Regions from separate parts of the Bradyrhizobium sp. STM 3557 genome, predicted to be linked through region 3. Evidence: predicted binding sites of a transcription regulator. Region 3 holds the regulator's gene; each other region holds the start of a gene.
What was found. The regulator LexA, encoded in region 3, represses DNA repair genes until DNA is damaged. The targets are predictions, from matches to a motif close to TGTTCNNNNTGTGTTCNG.

Region 1: a site for LexA is predicted at 4,658-4,675, ahead of P6U24_RS17375 (single-stranded DNA-binding protein). Genes of this name have one in related genera too.
Region 2: a site for LexA is predicted at 6,410-6,427, ahead of P6U24_RS09810 (ribonuclease T2 family protein). Genes of this name have one in related genera too.

The regions. Positions count from the first base shown of each region.
Region 1 is NZ_CP120697.1:3,822,033-3,829,713, forward strand. It holds gene uvrA (excinuclease ABC subunit UvrA) at 1-320, opposite strand, end outside; gene P6U24_RS17355 (outer membrane protein) at 596-1,246, opposite strand; gene P6U24_RS17360 (outer membrane protein) at 1,535-2,308, opposite strand; gene P6U24_RS17365 (outer membrane protein) at 2,599-3,369, opposite strand; gene P6U24_RS17370 (outer membrane protein) at 3,586-4,365, opposite strand; gene P6U24_RS17375 (single-stranded DNA-binding protein) at 4,834-5,319, shown strand; gene P6U24_RS17380 (TetR/AcrR family transcriptional regulator) at 5,433-6,047, opposite strand; gene P6U24_RS17385 (4-hydroxybenzoate 3-monooxygenase) at 6,167-7,318, shown strand; gene gyrA (DNA gyrase subunit A) at 7,568-7,681, shown strand, end outside.
Region 2 is NZ_CP120697.1:2,184,516-2,192,196, reverse strand. It holds gene P6U24_RS09845 (branched-chain amino acid aminotransferase) at 130-1,212, opposite strand; gene P6U24_RS09840 (MarR family winged helix-turn-helix transcriptional regulator) at 1,599-2,159, shown strand; gene P6U24_RS09835 (response regulator) at 2,156-2,887, shown strand; gene P6U24_RS09830 (ATP-binding protein) at 3,098-4,486, shown strand; gene P6U24_RS09825 (DUF3617 domain-containing protein) at 4,799-5,341, opposite strand; gene P6U24_RS09820 (hypothetical protein) at 5,384-5,680, opposite strand; gene P6U24_RS09815 (hypothetical protein) at 5,847-6,311, shown strand; gene P6U24_RS09810 (ribonuclease T2 family protein) at 6,468-7,178, shown strand; gene P6U24_RS09805 (23S rRNA (adenine(2030)-N(6))-methyltransferase RlmJ) at 7,434-7,681, shown strand, end outside.
Region 3 is NZ_CP120697.1:3,700,865-3,708,545, forward strand. It holds gene P6U24_RS16760 (aspartate/glutamate racemase family protein) at 1-398, shown strand, start outside; gene P6U24_RS16765 (methyltransferase domain-containing protein) at 395-712, shown strand; gene P6U24_RS16770 (glutathione S-transferase family protein) at 813-1,445, shown strand; gene P6U24_RS16775 (hypothetical protein) at 1,520-1,702, opposite strand; gene P6U24_RS16780 (hypothetical protein) at 1,936-2,385, opposite strand; gene lexA (transcriptional repressor LexA) at 2,806-3,504, opposite strand; gene dinB (DNA polymerase IV) at 3,788-4,891, opposite strand; gene P6U24_RS16795 (dihydrolipoamide acetyltransferase family protein) at 4,998-6,098, opposite strand; gene P6U24_RS16800 (alpha-ketoacid dehydrogenase subunit beta) at 6,119-7,099, opposite strand; gene pdhA (pyruvate dehydrogenase (acetyl-transferring) E1 component subunit alpha) at 7,092-7,681, opposite strand, start outside.

The DNA of each region.
Region 1 (7,681 bases), 120 kb from region 3:
GTCGTCTTCTGCTCGATCGAGATCGCCGGCGACAGGCCATCGATCTGGTCGACGTCCGGCTTCTGCATCATCTCGAGGAACTGGCGCGCATAGGCCGACAGCGATTCGACATAGCGACGCTGGCCTTCGGCATAGATCGTGTCGAAGGCGAGCGAGGATTTGCCGGAGCCGGACAGGCCGGTGAACACCACGAGCTTGTCGCGCGGGATCTCGACGTCAATGTTCTTCAGATTATGCTCGCGCGCGCCGCGAATGGTGATCGCACGTAGGCTCGATTCCTTGGCTTGCGCGCGCTGCTTGGCCTTGAGCACTTCATCCATGGCAATCGGTCCCTTGGCGCAGAGGTCGCGCACGTCGTTTCAGGCGCGCTCCGCCGGAAGCCGGACATCAGACGCCAATGGGGGAATGTTGGACTGGAACGTAGGAAGAACGATAGCCGATTTCCAGTGCCGCGCGCGAATCATCAACAATGCGTTCGCGACATGGCGGCAAGTGGCAGCAGGATAGGGAACCCGTGCTGATACGGAGTGCGCAAAGAAAAAAGCCTCCGCTCGACAGAGCGGAGGCTTCGACCGAGGCCCGATGGCCGCCAATCTTAGAAGTGGTAGTTCACGCCGACCTGCACGCTGTGCAGGTTGAGGTCTCCGGTCGGCAGCGCGCCGCTGAAGTAGCTCTTGCCCTCGAAGCTCTTGTAGAGGTACTCGGCCTTGACCGACCACTTCGGAGCGAACATGACTTCGACGCCGGCACCGGCGGTCCAGCCGCTCAGGAACTTCTCGTCCGAAACGCTGACGCCGAGCGCGGAGAGCGAGATCTTGTTGTTGGCCCAGGCGTAACCACCGGTGCCGTACAGCAAGACCGTGTTGAAGGCGTAACCGATACGGCCACGGACAGTGCCGGTGCTGTCGACCTTGCTGCTGGCGGTCACCAGGCCGAACGGCGCGACGGTGGCGGAAGCCGAGGCGCTGATGTCAGCCCAGGCAGCATCGGCCTCGAGGCCGTACACGATGTTGGCAGCCTGCCAGTTGTAGCCGATGGTGCCGCCGGCGAAGCCGCCCTTCATCGCGAAAATGTCGGCGTCTTCGCTCGCATAGCCGCCCATGCCACCGATGTAGAAACCGGCCCAGGTCGGCAACGGCGCCAGCGCCGGAGCCTTGGTGTAGGTCTTCGCAGCGAGGTCCGCAGCGAAAGCTGGTGCCGTTCCCAAAGCGGCAACAGCAACGGTCGCCAGCAGAACTTTCTTCATCATCTCTTTCAGTCCCATTCTTCCTCGTTGTTCCGGCCCGCGATGCTTCGACCGCGCTGACCGGACCTCACCCGTTCAGGTTGACGCGGTTCCTATAGCCGATGAGTCGATCGAATACCGTCACCTCCGCGCCACAGTCGGGGCGAAAGCACGGTCCGGTGATGACCTGCAGAAAAGTTCCGCCAATTCAGATCGTTATGTGCACTTTTTGCTGATGCATGGCTGCCACGCAAAAAGGCCGGCGCGAGGCCGGCCTTCCGACGCTGATTTCGCGCTGTGAGACGCGGGTCAGTAGCGGGCGATCACCGGACTGCCGAAACGGTAGTTGACGCGGACGGTCGCCATGTCGACGTCCTGCTTGATGCTATCGGTGCGCGACAGGATCAGCCCCGGATTGGCGGGGAAGGAGATGTCGCGCCGTCCCATGAACAGATGATCGTATTCGGCGGCGACCGACCAGCCCGGCGCGAAGGCGAACTCGACACCCGTGCCGACAGTCCCACCCCAGCGGGTTTCACTCGCCGAATCGAGATAGGTCCCGGCCGGGACGGGAGCGGCCGCGCTCGCCGTGCCCGTATATTTGTTGTGGGTGAGCGCGGCGCCGCCCTTCACGTACCAGAGCACGCTGTTCCAGGCATAGCCGACTTGGCCAGTGAACAGACCAATTGCATCGGTCTTGGTGGTGTTCGTCACGGTGTCATCGACCGCGCTGACGTTCGAGGCCTTCAGGTCGGTCCAGTCGCCCTGCGCCTCCAGACCGAACACCCAGTTGTTGGCCTGCCAGCGATAGCCGAGTTGACCGCCGGCCACACCGCTGGTCGCGCTGTGGCAGCCTTCACCCGTCGGTATTACCGCGGTCCCGCCGATTCTGTTCACGGTCCAGCAGTTGCGGCTCCAGTCGGCGCCGCCGTTGACGCCGAGATAGAAGCCGGCCCAGCTCGGCAGCGGCGCGACCAGCGGGGCGGGCGCCTTGGTGTAGGGCCGGGCGGCCAGGTCAGCAGCGAGCGCGGGGGCCGTCGCCAATGCGGTGAAACTCACGGTCACAAGCAGGGTCGTCTTCATTGTTCTCTCCAGTCCCAATATTCCTCTTCGTCCGGACCCCACCGTCCGAACTCACCCCTCGGATTGAAGACAATTGTAACTAATAAGGTCTCGCCAGGCTGTGACCAGCGCGCTGCATCAGGCAGGAGCTGCGATTCGTGCTTAAGCATTGGTGAAGGTCGCGCGTCTCTCGACCGGGACTCACGCCTCCTTGCCACCGTGCCGCGCGGTGAGTGGCTTCATGAAAAAGGCCGGCGCGAGGCCGGCCTGATCCCGATCGGAGCTCATGGTCCGGAGCTCAACTCGTGAGCTCAGTATTTCCCGACCACCGGACCGCCCCAGCGATAGTTGACGCGCACGGTTGCCATATCGGCGCCCTGACCAACCGTATCGGTCCGCGAGATCGTCCCGGTCGGAACGGTAGAGAAGGTGAGGGCGCGGCTGCCCATGAACAGGTGGTCGTATTCGGCGGCGACCGACCAGTTGGGAGCGAAGCCGACTTCGATGCCGGTGCCGACGACGCCGCCCCAGCGCGTCTCGCTGCCTTGATCGAACACGCTGCCGGCGGCCGTGGTGATGCCGTTGTACTTGTCATTGGCGACGGCGCCGCCGCCCTTCACGTACCAGAGCACGTTGTTCCAGGAATAGCCGATCTGGCCTGTGAACAGGCCGAGCGCATCGATCTTGCTCTGATTGGTAGCGCCGGGAATGAACTGGCTGGCATTGCTGCCCTTGAAGTCGGCCCAGTCGCCCTGCGCCTCGACGCCGAACACCCAGGCGCCGGTCTGCCAGCGATAGCCGATCTGGCCGCCGACCAGGGCACCGGTTGCGTCGTGACAGCCTTCGGCCGCATTCGGAACGGTCGGCGTGCCGAAGGTGCTGGTGTTGGTCCAGCACTTGTGGGCAGAGCCGCCGCCGGCGTTGGCGCCGATGTAGAAGCCGCTCCAGTCGTAGATCGTCGCGATCATCGCCGGGGCTTTGGTGTAGGGCCGTGCAGCGAGGTCGGCCGTGAGTGCAGGCGCCGCCCCCAGCGCCAACCAGGCCACACCGACCTGGAGCGCCCTCTTGATAGCTGTCCCCATCGCCATTCCGACGCCTGCACTCACGCCTTTACCCACGCCCCACCTGGGCTTATAGCCTCGTTCCGCCCGAAATGCCGTCACCGAAAAGCCACAACGTTGCAGCAACCGCCACGTGCGATTCATACGCGGCAGGCGCGCGCGAGACCCGTCTGCACAACAAAAAGGCCGGCGTGCAGCCGGCCTTCTCAGTTTCTGCTGGATGCTTGGCCTCAGCGATCAGTACCGGGCGACCACCGGACCGCCCCAGCGATAGTTCAGTCGCACGGTGGCGAGATCGACATCCTGGCGAATGCGTTCGGTGGCGCTGAAGACGCCGGCTGGCGTGACCGAATTCAGGGTGCGCGTGCCCAGGAACAGGTGGTCATATTCGAAGCCGATCGACCAGTTCGGCGAGAACCCGACTTCGATGCCCGCACCGACCGTGCCGCCCCAACGGGTGTCGTTGACGGAGTCGACCAGGAAGCCGGCCGCGTCGATGGTCCGGTAGCGATCGGCGACCACGGCCGCGCCGCCCTTCACATAACCGAGCACATTGTTCCAGGCCCAGCCGATCTGGCCGGTCATCAGGCCGAACGCGTCGACCCTGGTCTGATTGGTCAGGCCAGCGGCGAAGACCGTGCCAGCCAGGAGGTTGACGTTGCTGCCCTTGAGGTCGGCCCAGTTGCCCTGGCCCTCGAGGCCGAACACCCAGCTCTGCATCTGCCAGCGATAGCCGATCTGGCCGCCGGCCGTGGCGCCCGTTGCGTCATGGCAGCCTTCGGCCAAGGGCGTTGCCAGCGGGCCTGTGGGCGCGGGCAAGGCAGTGAGGTCCCGGCAATTCCGGCTCCAGCCTCCGCCGCCGTTGCCACCGATGTAGAAGCCGCTCCAGTCGTAGATGGCGGCTGCCACTGGAGGCGGCGCCTTGGTGTACGGCCGCGCGGCGAGATCCGCCGCCCCGGCCGGTGCCACCATCCCCAACACAATGATACTCGTCGCACCCAGCAGAATCTTTTTCATCGAACTCCCCTCGGCGTTTTGCGCCCCCCGTTGTCCCCGGAAGCGCCGTGACAATTTCTCGCGACCGCCCTTACGGCCCAAATTCCACCCGTAAATATACCCGATTCAACTTCCGATACCGTCTCCCGAAAGACACACTCGCCAGCCGAATGAAGGTCAGCGGTCCTAACCTAAGTTAATGATCGGCATCGAGATTTCTGGCCGGATGGAACTTTTTCGAGTTCCATTGCCGAAAACACCCTTAGGTAGTGTGGGCAAAATCAGCGTGAGCACAATGGTGTGCGTGGAATTCTGGAACAAACCTGGAACAGTGACGGTTGGCGCGCTATATGTGGATAAGCCAGGAGAGGGCAGGTGGCGGCCGCAGCAAGCGTATAGGGTCCGCCGCGAAGGGATCTGGTCTGTCAATTCAGCTGTCGAGGCTGCGCGGCTGCCAATCCAGGGATTTTGAACCGCGGGAGAGTGGTGATGGCGGGAAGCGTGAACAAGGTGATTCTGGTCGGCAATCTCGGCAAGGATCCGGAGATCCGGCGTACCCAGGACGGACGACCGATCGCCAATTTGAGCATCGCGACGTCGGAGACCTGGCGCGACAAGGCCACCGGCGAACGAAAAGAGAAGACGGAGTGGCACCGCGTCGTGATTTTCAACGAAGGACTCTGCAAGGTCGCCGAGCAATATCTGAAGAAGGGTGCGAAGGTGTACATCGAGGGTGCGCTGCAGACCCGGAAGTGGACTGATCAGAGCGGCGTCGAGAAGTACTCCACCGAAGTGGTGCTGCAGGGCTTCAACTCCACGCTGACCATGCTCGATGGTCGCGGCGGTGGTGGCGGCAGCTTCTCAGACGAGCCGGGCGGCGATTTCGGCATGAGCACCCCATCGGCACCGCCACGCCGCGCAGTCGCGGCCGGTGGCGGTCGCAACAGCGACATGGATGACGACATTCCGTTCTGAAACTGAAGTCGGCGCAGTCGCATGGACGACTGCGCCGCGACGGCCTAGCCGTTGGCCATCGAGGCCGGTCACGTCAATGTCAGCGTCGACGATGGGGACGCTCGTCGCGCTGTCTACATCCTGAAAGTGGCGATCAGCATGTCGCTGAGCAGGTCGGCCTGACGGATGAGAGTCGCGCCGGATGTTCGTTCGTCCGTCGTTCTCTCGGCAAAGCTGGTGACCAGCGTCACGGCGAAGTCGATCTCGAAATCGAGATCATCCGATCTCCGATTTTTCAACGCGCCTTCGACGAATTGCTTGAAGAGCTGGGTGCCTGTCGCGATCAGGGCACGAAATTCCGCGGTATCTCTCAGATCGACCGAGGCGATCCGCAAGGCGCGTCGCAAGTCTGCTTCCGCGGCCTCGATCATGAAGAATTCGCGGATGAAGTCCCTGAGCTTTTGAGCATGGTCGCGACCGCGCCGGAGCAGGATCGGCGACAGCCTGGCGAGTTGCTTCTCCCAGGTGACCCGCACCAGATGGAAGAGCAGGGCCTCCTTGTTCGGGTAGTATTGATAGAATGAGGAGATGTTGACGCCGGCCTTCTCGGCGACCTTGTTGGCCGTGAACCCACTCGGCCCGTCATGCGTCAAAATGTAAGTAGCTGCCTCGAGGATCGCGTCCACTGTCGCGATCGCCCGTTGCTGTTTGGGCTGTTTTTTCAAGGCAATGTCGACCGATCGCGCCATTGGAAGGGTCCGCTTGGGAATGTGACTATCGAATGTAACTAAATGCTTATATTTTCTCTCCGCCCGAAATCAATCGTCACGTGGCGGAAGGAAGATGCAATGGCCTCGAAGAGACCCCGGTGGTCATCATTGGTGCCGGGGTCGCCGGCCTGACGTTGGCGACCTTTCTGCGCAGGTCCGGTGTGTCCTGCATCGTGCTGGAGCGGCGCGACCGCGCCACCATCGAGGTCCGGCAGCGCGCCGGCGTCGTCGAGGCGCGAGGCGTCCAAATGTTCGAGCGTTGGGGGCTTGCCGACAAGCTGCTCGCAGGCCCGGTCGCTCACACCATCGACTATCGCATCAACGGTGTCGGTCGCATTTTCGGAGTTGTCGCCGACGGTGGCAGCCAGAGCCGGTTCTGCACCCAGCAGATGCTGGTCAATAACTTGCTGCGGGAGTTGGTCGACGTGATGTCCGGTGACGTCCGCTTCAATGTCGCCGACGTGATGATCCGGAACGACCTGAACGGACGTCCAGCCGTGACTTATTCCGACGCGCGCGGGGAACACGAACTCGCCTGCGGCTACATCGTCGGGTGCGATGGCAATCGCGGCGTCAGCCGGGCATCGATCCCGGATGGCGTCCTGACCAGCTACACGCACGAATTCGGCTATGCGTGGCTGGCTGCGCTTGTCGAGGCGCCGGTCGTCGGGCACCCGATCATGGGGGTCAGCGATCGCGGCTTCGTTGCCCAGCTTCCTCGCGGTCCCAAGATGAGCAGGTATTACCTGCAATGCGCATTGAATGATGGGCTCGCCGACTGGCCTGACCAGCGCATCTGGGACGAGATCCGGCTGCGGCTCCGCGAGCAGACCATCGAGAACGCGGCGGTTCATGACAAGGACGTCGTGCCGTTGCGGTGCGTGGTCCATGTGCCGATGCAGTACCGCAATCTCTTCCTTGCCGGCGATGCCGCGCACTTGGCATCTCCGACAGGAGCGAAAGGGATGAACCTGGCGCTCTACGACGTCGACGTCCTGGCCCAGGCCCTGGTGCGCGCCGTGCGCGACCGCGATGAGACCGGGTTGACGAACTACTCCGATACGGTGCTGCCTCACATCTGGAAATACCAGGAATTCAGCGTCTGGATGACCGATACGATGCACGACGCCGGCGACCCGACGCAGCACGGCACGTTTCGCCAGATGATCGCCCGCGCGCGTCTGGACAATCTGTTCGAGTCCTCCACGGCAGCACGTCTCCACACCGAATTGCAGCGAGGATTGAACTAGAGCCGGGTTCGGAGCCGAAGGTCCGGCGAGCCGTTTGGCGGGCATCGATCCTGCGCCAGACGGGAGGAGGCGGAGGCCGCTCAAGAACAACCGGAACGGCAATCGGGGCAGGTGCGGTCGTCGCGTTAAGTTGCTGGAAAATCGAGGATAAAAAGCGAGCTTCGCGCGCCCTTGGGGGTGGTTTGGGGCGGTCCGATGCGCTATATGATTCGAAGCGATTTTCGCACCTGAAACTGACCGGATTTTCCTTTGTCTGACGCTGAAGATGAGAAGCCCGGCGAGCCGGGCGGACCTTCCGATATTCGCCCCGTCTCGATCCTCGATGAGATGAAACGCTCCTACCTCGATTACGCGATGAGCGTG
Region 2 (7,681 bases), 1.5 Mb from region 3:
CAGCGAGCTCTCTCCGCCCTTTGCGGGGGAGGGTTGGGGTGGGGGTCCACACGGGCAGTCTTTACGGAAACCCCACCCCCTCCCCGCAAGGGGGAGGGGAGTCGATCGTGCTCGCGGCGATAGCTCGGCTCAAAACACCTTTCGGATCCAGTTGTGCGGATCGGGGGCGCGGCCGTACTGGATGTCGACCAGCTGCTTGCGCAGGCCCATGGCGACGGGGCCGGCCTCACCGCCGTTGATGAGGACATCGCCGCTCGCCGAACACACCTTGCCGATCGGCGAGATCACCGCGGCGGTGCCGCAGGCGAAAGCTTCCCGGAGCTTGCCGCTCTTGGCATCGGCGCGCCATTGGTCGATCGAATACGGCTCTTCGCGCACAATTGTGCCGGCATCCCTGGCCAGCGCGATGATCGAGTCACGCGTGATGCCGGGCAGGATGGTGCCGAGCGGCGGCGTCGAAAGCGAGCCGTCCTCGAACACGAAGAACACGTTCATGCCGCCGAGCTCTTCGACATATTTGCGCTCGAGCGCATCGAGGAACACCACCTGATCGCAGCCGTGCTCGATTGCCTCGGCTTGCGCGCGCAGGCTCGCGGCATAATTGCCGCCGCATTTGACGGCGCCGGTGCCGCCGATCGCGGCGCGCGTGTAGTTCTCCGAAACCCAGATCGAGACCGGCGCCGGGCCGCCCTTGAAATAGGAGCCGACGGGCGAGGCGATGACGGCAAAGATGTATTCGGCCGACGGCTTCACGCCAAGGAACACCTCGCTCGCGATCATGAACGGCCGCAGATAGAGGCTGCCCTCCCCGCCCGGAATCCAGGCGCGATCGATGCGCACGAGCTGCTCGACCGCCTCGATGAAAACCGCTTCGGGCAGCGGCGCCATCGCCATGCGGTCGGCCGAATTGTGGAAGCGCCGCGCATTGGCATCGGGGCGGAACAGGTTCACGCCGCCATCCGCGCGCTTGTAGGCCTTGAGGCCCTCGAAAATTTCCTGTGCGTAATGCAGCACGGCCAGCGCCGGATCGAGCGGGAAATTGGCCCGCGCCTCGACGCGCGCGTCGTGCCAGCCCTTGGCCTGGTTGTAGCGGACGATCGACATGTGGTCGGTAAAGACCCGGCCGAAGCCCGGATCCTTCAGCTTGGCGGTGCGCTCCGCCTCGGGGGTCGGGCTGGCCGATGGCCTGATGTCGAAGGCCAGGCCCGCCACGGTCGAAACCGGCTCCGACCTGACGTCTGCGGGGCTGCTCGCCCGATTTCGGGCTGTGTTATCCAACGAAACCGCCATGGTCTCCTCCCGGATCAGCGCGCCAGGCGCGCATCTCTGGCGCGGCTGGCGGGTTTAAGTGATCTGGACCGGCCTTACCACGCCGGCAGGTCCTAATGGGACATGCTTTTGCGAAGGGCGGAAGTCCAGTATGTTTGTCGAAATGCCGCTCGACAATGACACGGTCAATCAATGCGCGGTCCTTGCCCGCCCCAGGGGGCGTGCTCGGGCCTGTTGAGGCACGTCTTGTGAACGTCACCCGCGACCGAACGATCTAAAATTTCGCCGCGGGCGATTGTTTTGTAACATTGAACCCAAGAAACGTCAATATGGCTGACATAAATTTCTCAGGCCCGGCGCCGTCTGCCGATTCACGGGCCGCCGACTCGCAAGGGGGAGGGCCGGCCGCGGATCAGCGCCAGTTGCGCTGGGACATCATCGAGCTCTTGTTCTTCGCCTATCGGGATTTCGTCGGCGATGCCGACCATGAGCTGGAGGCGTTCGGCTTCGGCCGCGCGCATCACCGCGTGATGCATTTCGTCACGCGCTATCCCGGGTTGAAGGTCGCCGACCTCCTGGAGGTGCTGCGCATCACCAAGCAATCGCTCGGCCGCGTGCTCAAGCAGTTGCTCGACGAAGGCTACATCGTGCAGAAGACCGGCAATGCCGACCGCCGGCAGCGCCTTCTTTTCGCCACCGCCAAGGGCGAGGCGCTGGTGAACAAGCTCGCCGGCCTGCAGACCCGACGCATCGAACGCGCGCTTGCCGAGATCGGCCCGGCGGGCGCCGAGCCGGTCCAGCACTTCCTGCGCGCGATGATCGATCGCGACGATCCGGACAAGGTGCTGGAAACGATCTTCAAGACGCCCGTGACCACCGCAAAGGAGTGATCGTGACGCTCGCCGCCATCGCCCCCCATCCGCCGCAGACCCCCGCCGACGACGCGCCGCATCTTCTGCTCGTCGACGACGATCGCCGCATCCGCGACCTGCTCTCGCGCTTCCTGCGCGGCGAGGGCTATCGCGTCACCACCGCGATGAGCGCGAGCGACGCCCGCGCCAAGCTCGCCGGGCTGCATTTCGATCTGCTGATCCTCGACGTGATGATGCCGGGCGAGACCGGCTTCGATCTCGCCCGCTCGATCCGCACCTCGTCCTCGGTGCCGATCGTGATGCTCACCGCCCGCTCCGAACCGGAGAGCCGGATCGAGGGCCTGCAGCTCGGCGCGGATGACTATGTCGCCAAGCCTTTCGAACCAAGAGAACTCGCACTGCGCATCGGCAATATCTTGAAGCGCGCCGCGCCGCCGCCGGCCGAGGAAGCGCTCGAGCAGGTCAGCTTCGGCCCTTACGTCTATCATTTGAGCCGCGGCGAATTGCGCCAGGGCGAGGAGACCATCCACCTGACCGATCGCGAGCGCGAGATGCTGAAGATCCTCGCCACCTCGCGCGGCGAGACCGTGCCGCGCGGCGCGCTGACCGGCAATGGCACCGTCAACGAGCGGGCGGTCGACGTGCAGATCAACCGGCTGCGCCGCAAGATCGAGACCGATCCGGCCAATCCGCTGTTCCTGCAGGCCGTGCGCGGCATCGGCTACCGGCTGATGGTGTCGGCTTGAGATTGTCATGGTGGGACCAAGTCGAGTTGCAAGCACAGTGCGCTCCCTCTCCCATGGGGAGAGGGTTGGGGTGAGGGATTACGGTCTCTCGATAGACCGCTCCCCCTCACCCGGATTGCATCTTCGATGCAATCCGACCTCTCCCCGCTGGGGAGAGGTGCACCGAACTCGTGGCCCTGTTCTCAATGCGGCAACTGCGTCCCGATTCACATGACCACGCTCGACACCGGCCTCACCTTCATCCGCACCGCCTCGCGACGAGTCTCTGTCGTCAATGGCTGGATGGGCAACGCGTTCAAGAGCTGGATGCCGACCGGCCTCTATGCCCGCGCGCTCTTGATCATGATCGTGCCGATGGTGATCCTGCAGACGGTGGTGGCCGGCGTGTTCATGGAGCGGCACTGGAACACGGTGACGCGGCGTCTGTCGGCCGCTGTCGTGCAGGACATCGCGGCCCTGATCGACATCTACAAGGCCACTCCGCAGGACAAGGATCACGCGATGCTCCGCCGCATCGCCCAGCAGCGGCTCAATCTCGTGGTCGACTTCCTGCCCGCCGGCGACATCCCGCCGCCGGGGCCAAAGCCGTTCTTCAACCTGCTCGACCAGTCGCTGTCAGGACAGATCGGCCGTCAGATCAGCCGCGCCTACTGGATCGACACCGTCGGCCGCTCCAATCTTGTCGAGATCCGCATCGCGCTCGATGACTCCGTGATGCGCGTGTTCGCGCAGCGCAGTGCGGCCTACGCCTCCAACACCGACATCTTCCTGTTCTGGATGGTCGGCACCTCCTCGATCCTGCTGATCGTCTCGGTGCTGTTCCTACGCAACCAGATCAAGCCGATCCTGCGGCTTGCGGACGCGGCCGAGAGCTTCGGCAAGGGTCGCGAGGCGCCGAACTTCCGTCCGCGCGGCGCGCGCGAGGTGCGGCGCGCGGCACATGCCTTCCTGGAGATGAAGGCGCGCATCGAGCGCGCGATGGAGCAGCGCACCGCGATGCTCGCCGGCGTCAGCCACGATCTGCGCACCATTCTCACCCGCTTCAAGCTGGAGCTGGCGCTGCTCGGCGACAGCCCGGAGATCGACGCGATGCGCAAGGACATCGACGAGATGTCCGGCATGCTCGAGGACTATCTCGCCTTTGCCCGCGGCGATGGCGGCGAGGTCGCGCATCCCACCGACATATCGGCCGCGCTCGAGGAGCTGCGCAGCGATGCCGAGCGCAACGGTCACGCGGCGTCCGTGTCCTTCCACGGCCTGCCGGTGGTCATCGTCAAGCCGGCCGCGCTGAAACGCTGCCTCGGCAATCTCGTCTCCAATGCGGCGCGTTACGCCGACAAGATCGCCATCACCGGTCACCGCGATCACCGTTATCTGACGGTCACAGTCGATGATGACGGCCCCGGCATCCCCGCCGCTATGCGCGAGGAGGTGTTCAAGCCGTTCCTGCGACTCGATGATGCCCGCAACCAGGACGAAGGGGGCACGGGCTTAGGCCTCGCCATCGCCCGCGACATCGCCCGCTCCCATGGCGGCGACATCATGCTCGGCGAGAGCCCGATGGGCGGCCTCCGCGCCACGGTGCGGATCCCGGTTTAGGTGCTGCGTTCCTGAACAGCTGTCGTCCCGGCCAGGCGAGCTACGGGCAGTGCGACCCCGCTATTGTGGAGACAGGCGTGCCCTCATCCTCACCCGTCGTCCCGGGCAAGCGAGCAACGCGAGCGCGACCCGGGATCCATACGCCGCAGCAGATGTTTGGCGAAGGAGGACGTCACAGACATCGTGCCCACATGCCTCCCTGTGGTTATGGGTCCCGGCTCAAGGCCGGGACGACACCGGATTTGTTGAGGCGCCGGATGTAGTTACCGTAGCGTCATCCGGAGCGACAAGAATCCGACCGAGATTTGCGTCTCACTGCTTCGCGCCGGGCAGCAGCGCCTTCAGCTTTTCCATATCCTTGACATTCATCTTCATGCCACCGGGCATGACGATGTCACCGGGCTTCTGGTCCGGCTTGCAGGCGCCGAGCCACTTCGCCTCGATCGTCATCGTCGTGTCGCGCGCCGGAGCGCCGGCCTTGCCGCCCTCGAAATGCGAGGTGGTCTTCACGACATAGGCGGAGTTGAAGTCGCCGACGATCTCGGTATGCCCGGTCGAGTTGATGCCGCCGATGGTGCAGACGAAGTCGGCGACATAGCCGTTCGCCGTCTGCTGCAAATCCTGCTTCGAGCACATCTGCTTGGCCATCGGAGCGACATTGCTGTTCATCTCCTTGTCGATCGTCGCGTCGGTGCAGTGCTGCATGGTCATGTCAGGCATCTGCGACCCCGTGCGAGCCATCTTCATCTCCCACAGGCCCGGCTTGCGGGTCGGCAGTTCGACGGCGAACGCGCCATGCGCAGACAGCGCCAGCAACACGCCACAAGCTATTCCCGACGCGGCAGGCCGACGCATATCCGATACTCCGGCTTCAATTCAGGATCTTATTGGGCCGGCTCAATAACGTGTGCGCAGCGGCCGCTCTGCCGAACCATAGGGCACCCAGCGGCAGGCGAACGACAGATAGCCGCCATATTGCCTGTCGACCGCGAGGAATTTCGCCACCTTGCCGTAGGAGGCGCAGTGCTCGACAGCCATCTGCCGCGCATCCGCCGTCTGCGCCAGCGAAAAGGCGATGATGCCGCCGGTGTCGTTGCCCTTGAACGCCGGCACCGGCAACAAATCGGCCTTGGCCGGCACCGCCGCCAGCATGCCAAGGCCCGCAATCAGGCCCATCGCCTTCATCATTCGCATCAGAGTCTCCATTCGCTGCCGGCAATCTAGGATGCCTCTGCGCGCAAGAAAAGGACGGCGGGGTTGCGGCGACGATACAGTCGTGGAGTGTTGCCGCGTTGCACTTGACCTCTGTTGACCGGCGCGGCACGGTCCGTCTTTCCTGGACCAGCCCCGCGGACACCCCATGCGCAACGGCAGCAATTTCCTCAAGACCCTCGGCGCCACCTGTGGTGCTGTGCTCGGCCTTCTCGCCATCGGCGCGCCGGCACATGCCGCCAACCCGCTGGAGATGAATTTCTGGCTGTCGGGCCCGAAATATGACGGGCGTGTCGCACCTTGCGAAGCTGCGCTGCCGACGATCAGCCACGACTTCCAGGAGAAGGAAAGCACCTTCTGGAATTCGGCACTGACCATCACCGGCTATGCCAACATCCACGAGATCGCCTTCCGCCCCTGGCAGTCCGACAACATTCCGCGCCGCTACTGCACCGGCAGCGTCATGGTCAGCGACGGCAAGGTGCGCACGGTGAACTTCTCGATCATCGAAGATGGCGGGTTTGCCGGCTACGGCCAGGGTGTCGAATTCTGCGTCGTCGGCCTCGACCGCAACTGGGCCTACAACCCGGCCTGCCGCGCCGCCAAGCCCTGATCGAACTGGTTCTGATCGAAGAAGCCCTGATCAGCCAAGCACCGCTCAGGCGAGCCTGAGCAGGTTCAGCCGCGTCACTCTCGAACATGCGGCGAATTTGTTCTTGAAATGTTCCGGTGGCCTGTTACAGTTCCCATGATGTTCAGGGAGCTCGTTATGGTCAATCGCCTGCTCGGATCTGCTGCCCTTTTTGCCAAGCCGCTTCGTCTGCTCGCCCCTCTGCTGCTGCTCGGCCTGATGGCGAGCCTTGTGCCCGCCCGTGCCCAGGATCGCCGCCAGAACGCGCCTGGCGCGTTCGATTTCTACGTGCTGTCGCTGTCCTGGTCGCCCTCCTACTGCGCCGAAGCCGAGGAGCGCGGCAGCGGCGGACGCTCGCAGCAGTGCAGCGGCCGGCCCTTCTCCTTCGTCGTGCACGGCCTATGGCCGCAATATGAGAGCGGCTATCCCGAATATTGCGCGCAGCCCTCGCCCCGCCTGCCCCGCAACATCATGGTTTCGATGCTCGATCTGATGCCGGCGCCGGGGTTGATCTACAACGAATGGGATAAGCACGGCACCTGCTCCGGCCTGCCCGCCAAGGCCTATTTCGAGACCATTCGCAAGGCGCGCGCCGCGATCAAGATCCCCGAGGAATTCCTGTCCTTGTCCGACACCCGCACGGTGGCACCGGCAGCGGTCGAGGACGCCTTCGTCAAGGCCAATCCGGGCCTGACCAATGCCGGTGTCGCGGTCACATGCAACCGCACCCGGCTCAGCGAAGTCCGGATCTGCCTGTCCAAGGAGCTGCAGTTTCGCGCTTGCGACGAGGTGGATCACCAGGCCTGCCGCCGCGACGAGGTGACGATGCCGCCGGTCAGGGGCGGCTAGGTCCTTCCATCCCCTGCGGAGCCTGTCATCGGGTCCGCGCGCAGCGCGGCCCGATGACAGGCTCCGCACCGTCGCTGGACGATGCTTCGCATCGCCAGGAGAACCATGATGCCACGGTTCCTCGTTCCCGCCTCATCCTTCGAGACGGCCACCTGCGGCCCCTCAGGATGAAGCGATGCACTCAGTCTTGCTGCATGGAGTTGACGTTTGCCGGCGTAACAGTTGCTTTCATCCGCCGATGTCGTAACTCAGGCCATGAACTACCGTCACGCCTTCCACGCTGGCAGCTTTGCCGACGTCATCAAGCACATCGTGCTGGTGCGTATCCTGACCTATCTGCAGGAGAAGCCGGCCGCCTTCCGCGTCATCGACACCCATGCCGGGGCCGGCCTTTACGACCTCTCTGGCGAGGAGGCGAGCCGCAGCGGCGAATGGCTGACAGGCATTGCCCGCGTCATGCAGGCGCGTTTCACCGAGCGGGCGATGCCTTTGATTGCGCCCTA
Region 3 (7,681 bases):
CGCCGCTGCCGGTTGTCGACATGATCGCCGAGGTCGGCCACGCCGTCGACAAAAATGGTCTGAAGCGGATCGGAATCCTCGGAACGCGCACCGTTATGGAAACGCGCTTCTATGGCGGCATCCGCAGCGCCGAAATCATCCCGCCGAGCGGAAGCGACCTGGATGACGTGCATCAAGCCTATGTGGCGATGGCTGCTTCGGGTGTTGCGACCGAGGCTCAGCGGTCGATCTTCAATCATGTGAGTCGCAAGCTGCTCGAGGAGAACGGCGCCGAGGCCATCATGCTCGGCGGCACCGATCTCGCGCTGGTCTTCAGCCAGGATCACGCATCGTTTCCGCTGGTTGACTGCGCCGCCATTCATGTCGACGCGATTGCAAGGCTGGCGCTTTCAGCATGAGCGGGATCAGTTCGTCGCCTCCGCCGGCCCAAGACGAGCTGCGGGCGGCCGCATGGGCGGAGGTTCGCGACCTCCTGGAATTGCAGCTCGCGCCGCTCGGCCGCCGTGCGTTGACCGCGCTTGGGCCTCGCCCCGGTGAAAACGTGCTGGACATCGGCTGCGGTGGCGGCGAAACCGCGCTGGAGCTTGCGAGCCTCGTTGGCCCGGACGGTCTGGTCACCGGAATGGACGTGTCGGCTGCGGCGCTGACGTTCGCTCGGCGCACGGCCGAAGGCTGCGACCGCGTGCGGTTCACGGCGAAAGCTGCGGCTTGACCTCTGGGCGATGCCATATGAGGAAAGAGCTTCGTAAGCGGGAGCTAACTTCGCAGGAATGCCTATGCATTGTTTGTATTACTCTCCCGGCGCGTGCTCCATGGCCGTGCACATCGTGCTCGAGGAGATCGGCAAACCCTACGAATTGGAGCTGGTGTCGTCCCGCGGACACCTCGGCGGTGTCGGTACGACAAATCCGGAATGGATGGCAAAAAATCCCAAGGGGAGGATTCCGGCGTTGTCCGGCGTCACTGGGCGGATCGGAGGTGCGGACGACCTGCTGACCGAAGCGCACGCCATCTTGTTCTATCTTGCGCGCAGGCATCCCGATGCGGGACTGTTGCCTGCGGACGCGGCCGGGGAGGCGCGCGCCATCGAATGGATGAACTGGCTGTCCAGCAATGTGCACGCGATGTCCTACGGCCAGATCTGGCGGCCGAACCGCTTTGTCGCAGACGAGCGCGATTACGCCGCCGTTCAGGGCAAGGGACAACAGAACGTCCGCGAGCAATATGCCTATATCGAAAGCCTGGTCAGTGACGGCCGCGATTGGGCGCTGCCCGGCGCTTACTCCGTGGTCGATCCCTATTTGCTGGTGTTCTATGGATGGGGCGCACGCGTCGGTCTCGATATGTCGGCGAGCTATCCGGCATGGCACCGTCTGGCCCAACGGGTATTGCAGCGGCCAGCCGTGCAGCGCGTGCTGGCCAAGGAGAATATCTCGATTGCTTGATTACGTCGCCGCATGCGCCATGACCGGCCTGCCGCCTGAAACACAGCGCGGCCGATTGGCATCAAGACGAGCTATCAGCCAGTACGTGGCAGCTCGAAGGTGCCCAGATGATACTCGTCGAGGTCCGACAGGGCGTCCTCCGCCGGAGCATCTTGGTGCGACTTCGGAAGCTGCAGCATCGTGAACTCGGCCTGAGGATATTGGCGCCAGATCGCGAGATCCTCGGCGGTCACCGTGAGCCAGCCGAACCGATGCATGTAGCGGCCGGGCTCGACCACGCGCCCGGCCTTCTGCCAAGTGATCTTTCCAACGATCTTGGGCCCTGCAGGCTGTTGCGAACCAAGCTTGGGACCTAGCCCCCGCGGAGCAGTGATCTGCGAAATGCTTTTCGGAGCAATCTCATCGGCCACAACACGCTCTCCCCCTCGGCGACCTCATCATTTCCGCCGAGGGCTGAACGTGGGCCCATCAAGCGTGGGCGCCTCTATGTTTAAGTTATCGATATCGGCCTTATTGGTGTCGTCGTCGTTTGGGTCGCGGCGGCGGTCGCAGCCGGGACGTCGGACTTGCGGTCGGCGGGCTTTCCCGTCACCGGGAGCTGCAGCACTGTGACGCGCTGGCCTTCGCGGAGTTGCGTCACCAGCACGCGGGTGCCGTCGGCGAATTCGATCGCGTCGTGATGACGATCCGGGACATGGCGCTCGAGCGTGTTGAACTTGGCGACGCGCGAACGGACCGTCTTGGTCCAGAACCAACGGCTGTCATATTTGACGTCGTCCTCGAATGCCAATTCCGTTCCGGGAAGCATGCAAACCGCGACACCGGGCTCGCTCTCGGACGCGAAGCCACGGGTCGACGTGCCGCGGAACGTCGTCGACATCAGCGTTTCACCCACCTTCGCCGGGCGGGACGCAACAGCATGCAGGCTATAGTCACACATCGGATCGCTCCTCGTTCGAGATAGCCGACCCGCGCTCCCCCCGGAAAGGCGCAGGCCTCTATCAGAGTGGACATCGATCGTAATCCTAGCGCGTCGTTCACGGCAATTCTGCGCTGACCATAGGCTAGCTCGATCACAAGCGTTTGAGCTTTAACCTACGGCAAAGCGAGCGCACAAAATCACTCTGCCGCCAAATACCTTCGGCACGCAGCATCAGTCCGACACGGCCGCCTGTTCGCGGGCCGGCGTAACGAGGCCCCCGTTTCAGCAAGTTCGCATCAGCCCCGCGAGAGACCAACTCCGGCGAACTTCGGCAACGCAGCAGCACTCGTCAGTCTATCGTACCCGTCCGGCTTTGGATCTGACGTTTGCACCGGGGCGCGCTGCGCCTGCACGCAAACGGCAAGTCCGCCGCAGGGATTAGTACTTGCGATACAGCCCGACCAGCTTGCCCTGGATCTTAACCCGGTTGGGCGGCAGGATACGGACTTCATAAGCGGTGTTGGCCGGCTCGAGCGCGATCGACGCGCCGCGGCGGCGGAAGCGCTTCAAGGTGGCCTCCTCGTCGTCGATCAGCGCGACCACGATGTCGCCGGTATCGGCGCTCTCGTTGCGCTGGATCAAGGCCATGTCGCCGTCGAGGATGCCGGCATCGACCATCGAATCGCCGCGCACCTCGAGTGCATAGTGCTCGCCATTGCCGAGCATGTCGGCCGGCACGCTGATCGTGTGGCTGCGCGTCTGCAGCGCCTCGATCGGCGTACCGGCGGCGATCCGGCCCATCACCGGAACGGCGACCGGCCGCTCGCCGTCATCCAGCGCGGGCGTGGAGGTGCGCACCTTGCCGAGATTGCCTTCGATCACCGAGGGCGTGAAGCCGCGCCGGTTGCCTGCGGCCTGCGACAGCTCGGGCAGCTTGATCACCTCGATCGCGCGGGCGCGATTGGGCAGGCGGCGAATGAAGCCGCGCTCCTCGAGTGCGGTGATGAGGCGATGGATGCCGGACTTCGAGCGCAGGTCGAGCGCATCCTTCATCTCGTCGAATGACGGCGGCACGCCGGCTTCCTTGAGCCGCTCGTTGATGAACCGCAGGAGTTCGTACTGTTTGCGCGTCAGCATCTCGATGAAGTCCCCAGGTTGATGTCGTCCGAGCTCCGCGACTGGTCGCTTGCGAAGGTCCGGAATTGCGTTACCGCAAGATACTCGAAACAAATCATGAACGGACACTATATGTTCGATATGTGTTCCGCAATCATTAATTTGGGGTGAATCCGCCCGGTTTTGACGATATCGAGCGCAGGAAAACCGGGTCTATCTGGCCCGGCAAAAATCGACGACGGTTCGGCGGCCAGCACAAGGCTTCCGTGTTCCCCCTTCTTGTGAAACCAAGAGCGGCTTTCCGTCAAATACTGAAATCCAGTTGCGGGTCCGTGTCGTTCTCGCCCAGCAGGGAAGACAAAGATACTCCCAGCAGGCGCACCGCCTTCGGAAGGGGCATGGCATTCTCCAGCAGACCGATTGCCAGGCGTGCGAGATCGTCACGGTCCGCGACAGCCGTAGAAACGGATCGGCTGCGCGTGATGATCTCGAAGTCCGCGAACTTGATCTTCAGCGTCACGGTTCGCCCCCGACTGCCGACTGACTCGCAGTGGCGCCACACCTTGTCGATCAGCGGCTCGAGCTCTGCGATCATGGCGTCGAGTTCGGCAAGATCGGTCCGGAATGTGTTTTCCGCACCGACCGATTTCCGGATTCGGTTGGCGCGGACTGGCCGTTCGTCGACGGCGCGCGAGATCCAATAGTAGTAGGCTCCGGCCTTGCCAAAGTTGGCGCACATGAACTCCAGCGCCTGTTTGCGCATGTCCAGGCCCGTGAAGATACCAAGCTGGTTCATCTTCGCGCTCGTCGCCGGGCCGATGCCGTGGAATTTGCCGACAGGTAGCGATTCGACGAAGGCCGGACCCATTTCGGGAGAGATGACGAACTGTCCGTTTGGCTTTCGGTGATCGGAGGCAAGCTTCGCCAGAAACTTGTTGTAGGAAATGCCGGCCGAGGCATTGAGGCCGGTCTCGGCCTTGATCTTCTCGCGGATCCGCAGCGCGATGTCCCTGGCCAGCGGGATGCCTTGTAGGTTCTCCGTGACATCGAGATAGGCCTCGTCGAGCGACAACGGCTCGATAATTGCCGTATGCTCGGCAAAGATGTGGCGGATCTGCCGGCTGATCTCCTTGTAGACCTCGAAGCGCGGCTTCACGAATATCAGGTCCGGACACTGTCGCTTCGCGGTGACCGACGGCATCGCCGAACGCACGCCGAACCTCCGGGCTTCGTAGCTCGCAGCGGCCACAGCGCCTCGTTCCGCCGAGCCGCCCACCGCGACCGGCTTTCCTCGAAGCTCCGGGTTGTCTCGCTGTTCCACCGACGCGTAGAACGCATCCATGTCGATATGGATGATCTTGCGATGAGGCGCCGCCGAGGCACCTCGCTCTGGATCGGGTTCGGCCATGCGCGGACTATACAAGAGTCCGTAACGCAAGTCGCCGCCATGCCTGCACCTCGTCGGTCTTGCCGCGTCTCTTCGAGTTCTCTTCAGGACATGGCAGGCAGGTGGTTCAAGACATCAGCTCGAGATCCGATTTGAGCGCGACCAGGAAGCGAGCAGCTTCGCCACCGGTCACGATGCGATGGTCAAAGGTGAGCGACAAGGGCAGCATGCGCCTCACCGCAGGCTGGCCCCGATACGCGACTGCCCGCTGTGAGATCCGACCCGCTCCGATGATTGCCGCTTGCGGCGGCACGATGATCAGATTGGCAAACCGGCCGCCGATCATCCCGAAATTCGACAGCGTAATGGTCGCACCACGTAGCTCTTCCGGGGGTATCGAGCGCGCGATTGCGTCAGCGCGCAGGCGGTCGAGGCCAGCCCGCAGGTCCGATACGCTCCGCTCTGCGACATTACGCAAGACAGGAACGATCAGGCCGCCCTCGGTATCGACGGCGATGCCGAGATCGATTCGGGCGATCAGGCGGCGTTCTCCTGTGCGGGAATCATACCAGGCATTGAGCGTGGGTTGTGCCTTGCAGGCGGCCGCGATGGCCCGTACCAGGCGGATTGTCACGTCCTCGCCCGTCGGCCAATCGTCGATGTCGGCTTCATCGGTTACGGTGGCGGGGACGATTTGCGCATGGGCTGCCGTCATACGCTGGGCCATCGTGCGGCGCATGCCGCGCAGGGGTTCGGCGCGACCGGTCTGGGCCATCCCCTTCGCGGCCCTTTCGACATCGGCGCGCGTGATCGTACCGTCGGGTCCCGTGCCTTCGATGAGCTCAAGGGCCACGTTCAGCTTGCGCGCGAGTGCGCGTACCGCCGGAAACGCCCGAGATTCCTGGCCGCCTGGCCGCGCGGAGTGAATTCCCGTCGGCTGCGGATGCTCGCCGCGACCCAGCTCGCCGACGATCGTGCCTGTGTCTTGCTCGGCGCCTTCGGCAAATTCGACCAGGGGCGTGCCGACCTTCACCATGTCTCCCTTGCCGCCGAACAGGTGCGCGATGCGCCCGCTCGAGGGCGATGGTATCTCAACGACCGCTTTGTCGGTTTCGACGGAGAGAAGCGGCTGATCGGTGACGACATGATCGCCCTCGTTGACGTACCAGGTTACGATCTCCGCCTCTTCAAGACCTTCTCCGAGATCCGGCAGCATGAATTGGCGCATGGGGCGAAGTCCGTCGAGGTCTAGCTGAACTGACACACCTTGCGCGCCGCGGTCACGATGCGTTCGACCGATGGCATATAGTACTGCTCAAGACGCGCCATCGGGACGATCGTATCGTAGCCGGTGACGCGCGTCACAGGTGCAAGCAGCGAGGACAGGCTGTGTTCTGCGATCGTAGCCGCAATCTCGGCTCCGAATCCGCCGGTGCGCGCGGCCTCGTGCACGATGATGCAGCGTCCGGTCTTTGCGACCGAACCGAGCACGGCTTCTTCATCATAAGGTCTTAGAGTCGCGAGATCGATGACGTCGGCGGAGATGCCTTCGGTAGACAGCGTGTCGGCAGCGGCCATGGTCTCCTTCAGCGCCGCACCCCAACTGATCAAAGTGAGGTCGCGACCGTCCCGCAGCACAAAGGCGCGATCCAGAGGCAGGGCTTCGCCATTGTCCTCCACCTCGCCTTTGGCCGAGCGGTAGAGGCGTGTCGGCTCCAGAAATACGACTGGATCGGGGTCGCGGATCGCTGCGAGGAGAAGCCCGTAGGCGCGTTCCGGCGAAGACGGCATGACGACACGCAGACCGGGAATATGGGCCAGCATCGCCTCGGTGCTTTCAGAGTGATGCTCGGGCGCACGAATGCCGGCTCCGTGTGGGGTGCGCAGAACCATGGGACAGGAGAGCCGTCCCTGGGTGCGGTTGCGCATGCGGGATGCGTGGTTCACCAGCTGATCAAGGCAGGGATAAAGAAATCCCATGAACTGGATCTCGCCAACCGGCCGCAATCCTTGCGCTGCCATGCCGACGCAGAGCCCGCTGATCAAGAGTTCGGCAAGCGGCGTATCCAGCACGCGCTCCGATCCAAAGCGCTTTTGCAAGCCCGCCGTCGCGCGGAAAACGCCGCCATTGACACCGACGTCCTCGCCGAGCACGACCACGCCAGCATCATCCTCCATCGCGCGAGCGAGCGCCAGATTGATGGCTTCGACCAACGTCACCTCAGCCATTGTCGTCTCCCACGAGTTCGCGGCGCTGCGCGGCATAGGCCTCGGGCAAATCGGCATAGAGGTGATCGAACATGGTTGCGGGTCGGCGCGGTGGCGTTGCCAGGTAGCGTTCGGCCGCCGCCTCGACGCGCTCATGGCACTCGGCGGCGAGCTGCTCCTCGTCCGACTTGCTCCACATTTTTTGGTTGACGAGATATGACCTTAAGCGCGTGACAGGCTCCTCCTTCCAATGCGCCTGGACTTCTTCGGCCGAACGATAGCGTGATGCATCATCGGAGGTCGTATGATCACCGAGCCTGTACGTCACCGCCTCAATGAAGCGGGGGCCTTTGCCGTCGCGGGCTGCAGCAATAGCCTCTTCAGCCGCGGCCCGCATCGCCAGCACGTCGCTTCCATCCACCTGTTCGCCGCTGAATCCCGCGGCAATGGCTTTCTGCGCCAATGTTTCGCAACTGGTCTGCAGCGATAGCGGGACCGATATGGCCCATTGATTGTTGACGGCGACGAACACGACCGGCAACTTGTGCACACCGGCAAAATTCATGGCTTCGTAGACGTCGCCTTTCGACGTCGCACCATCAC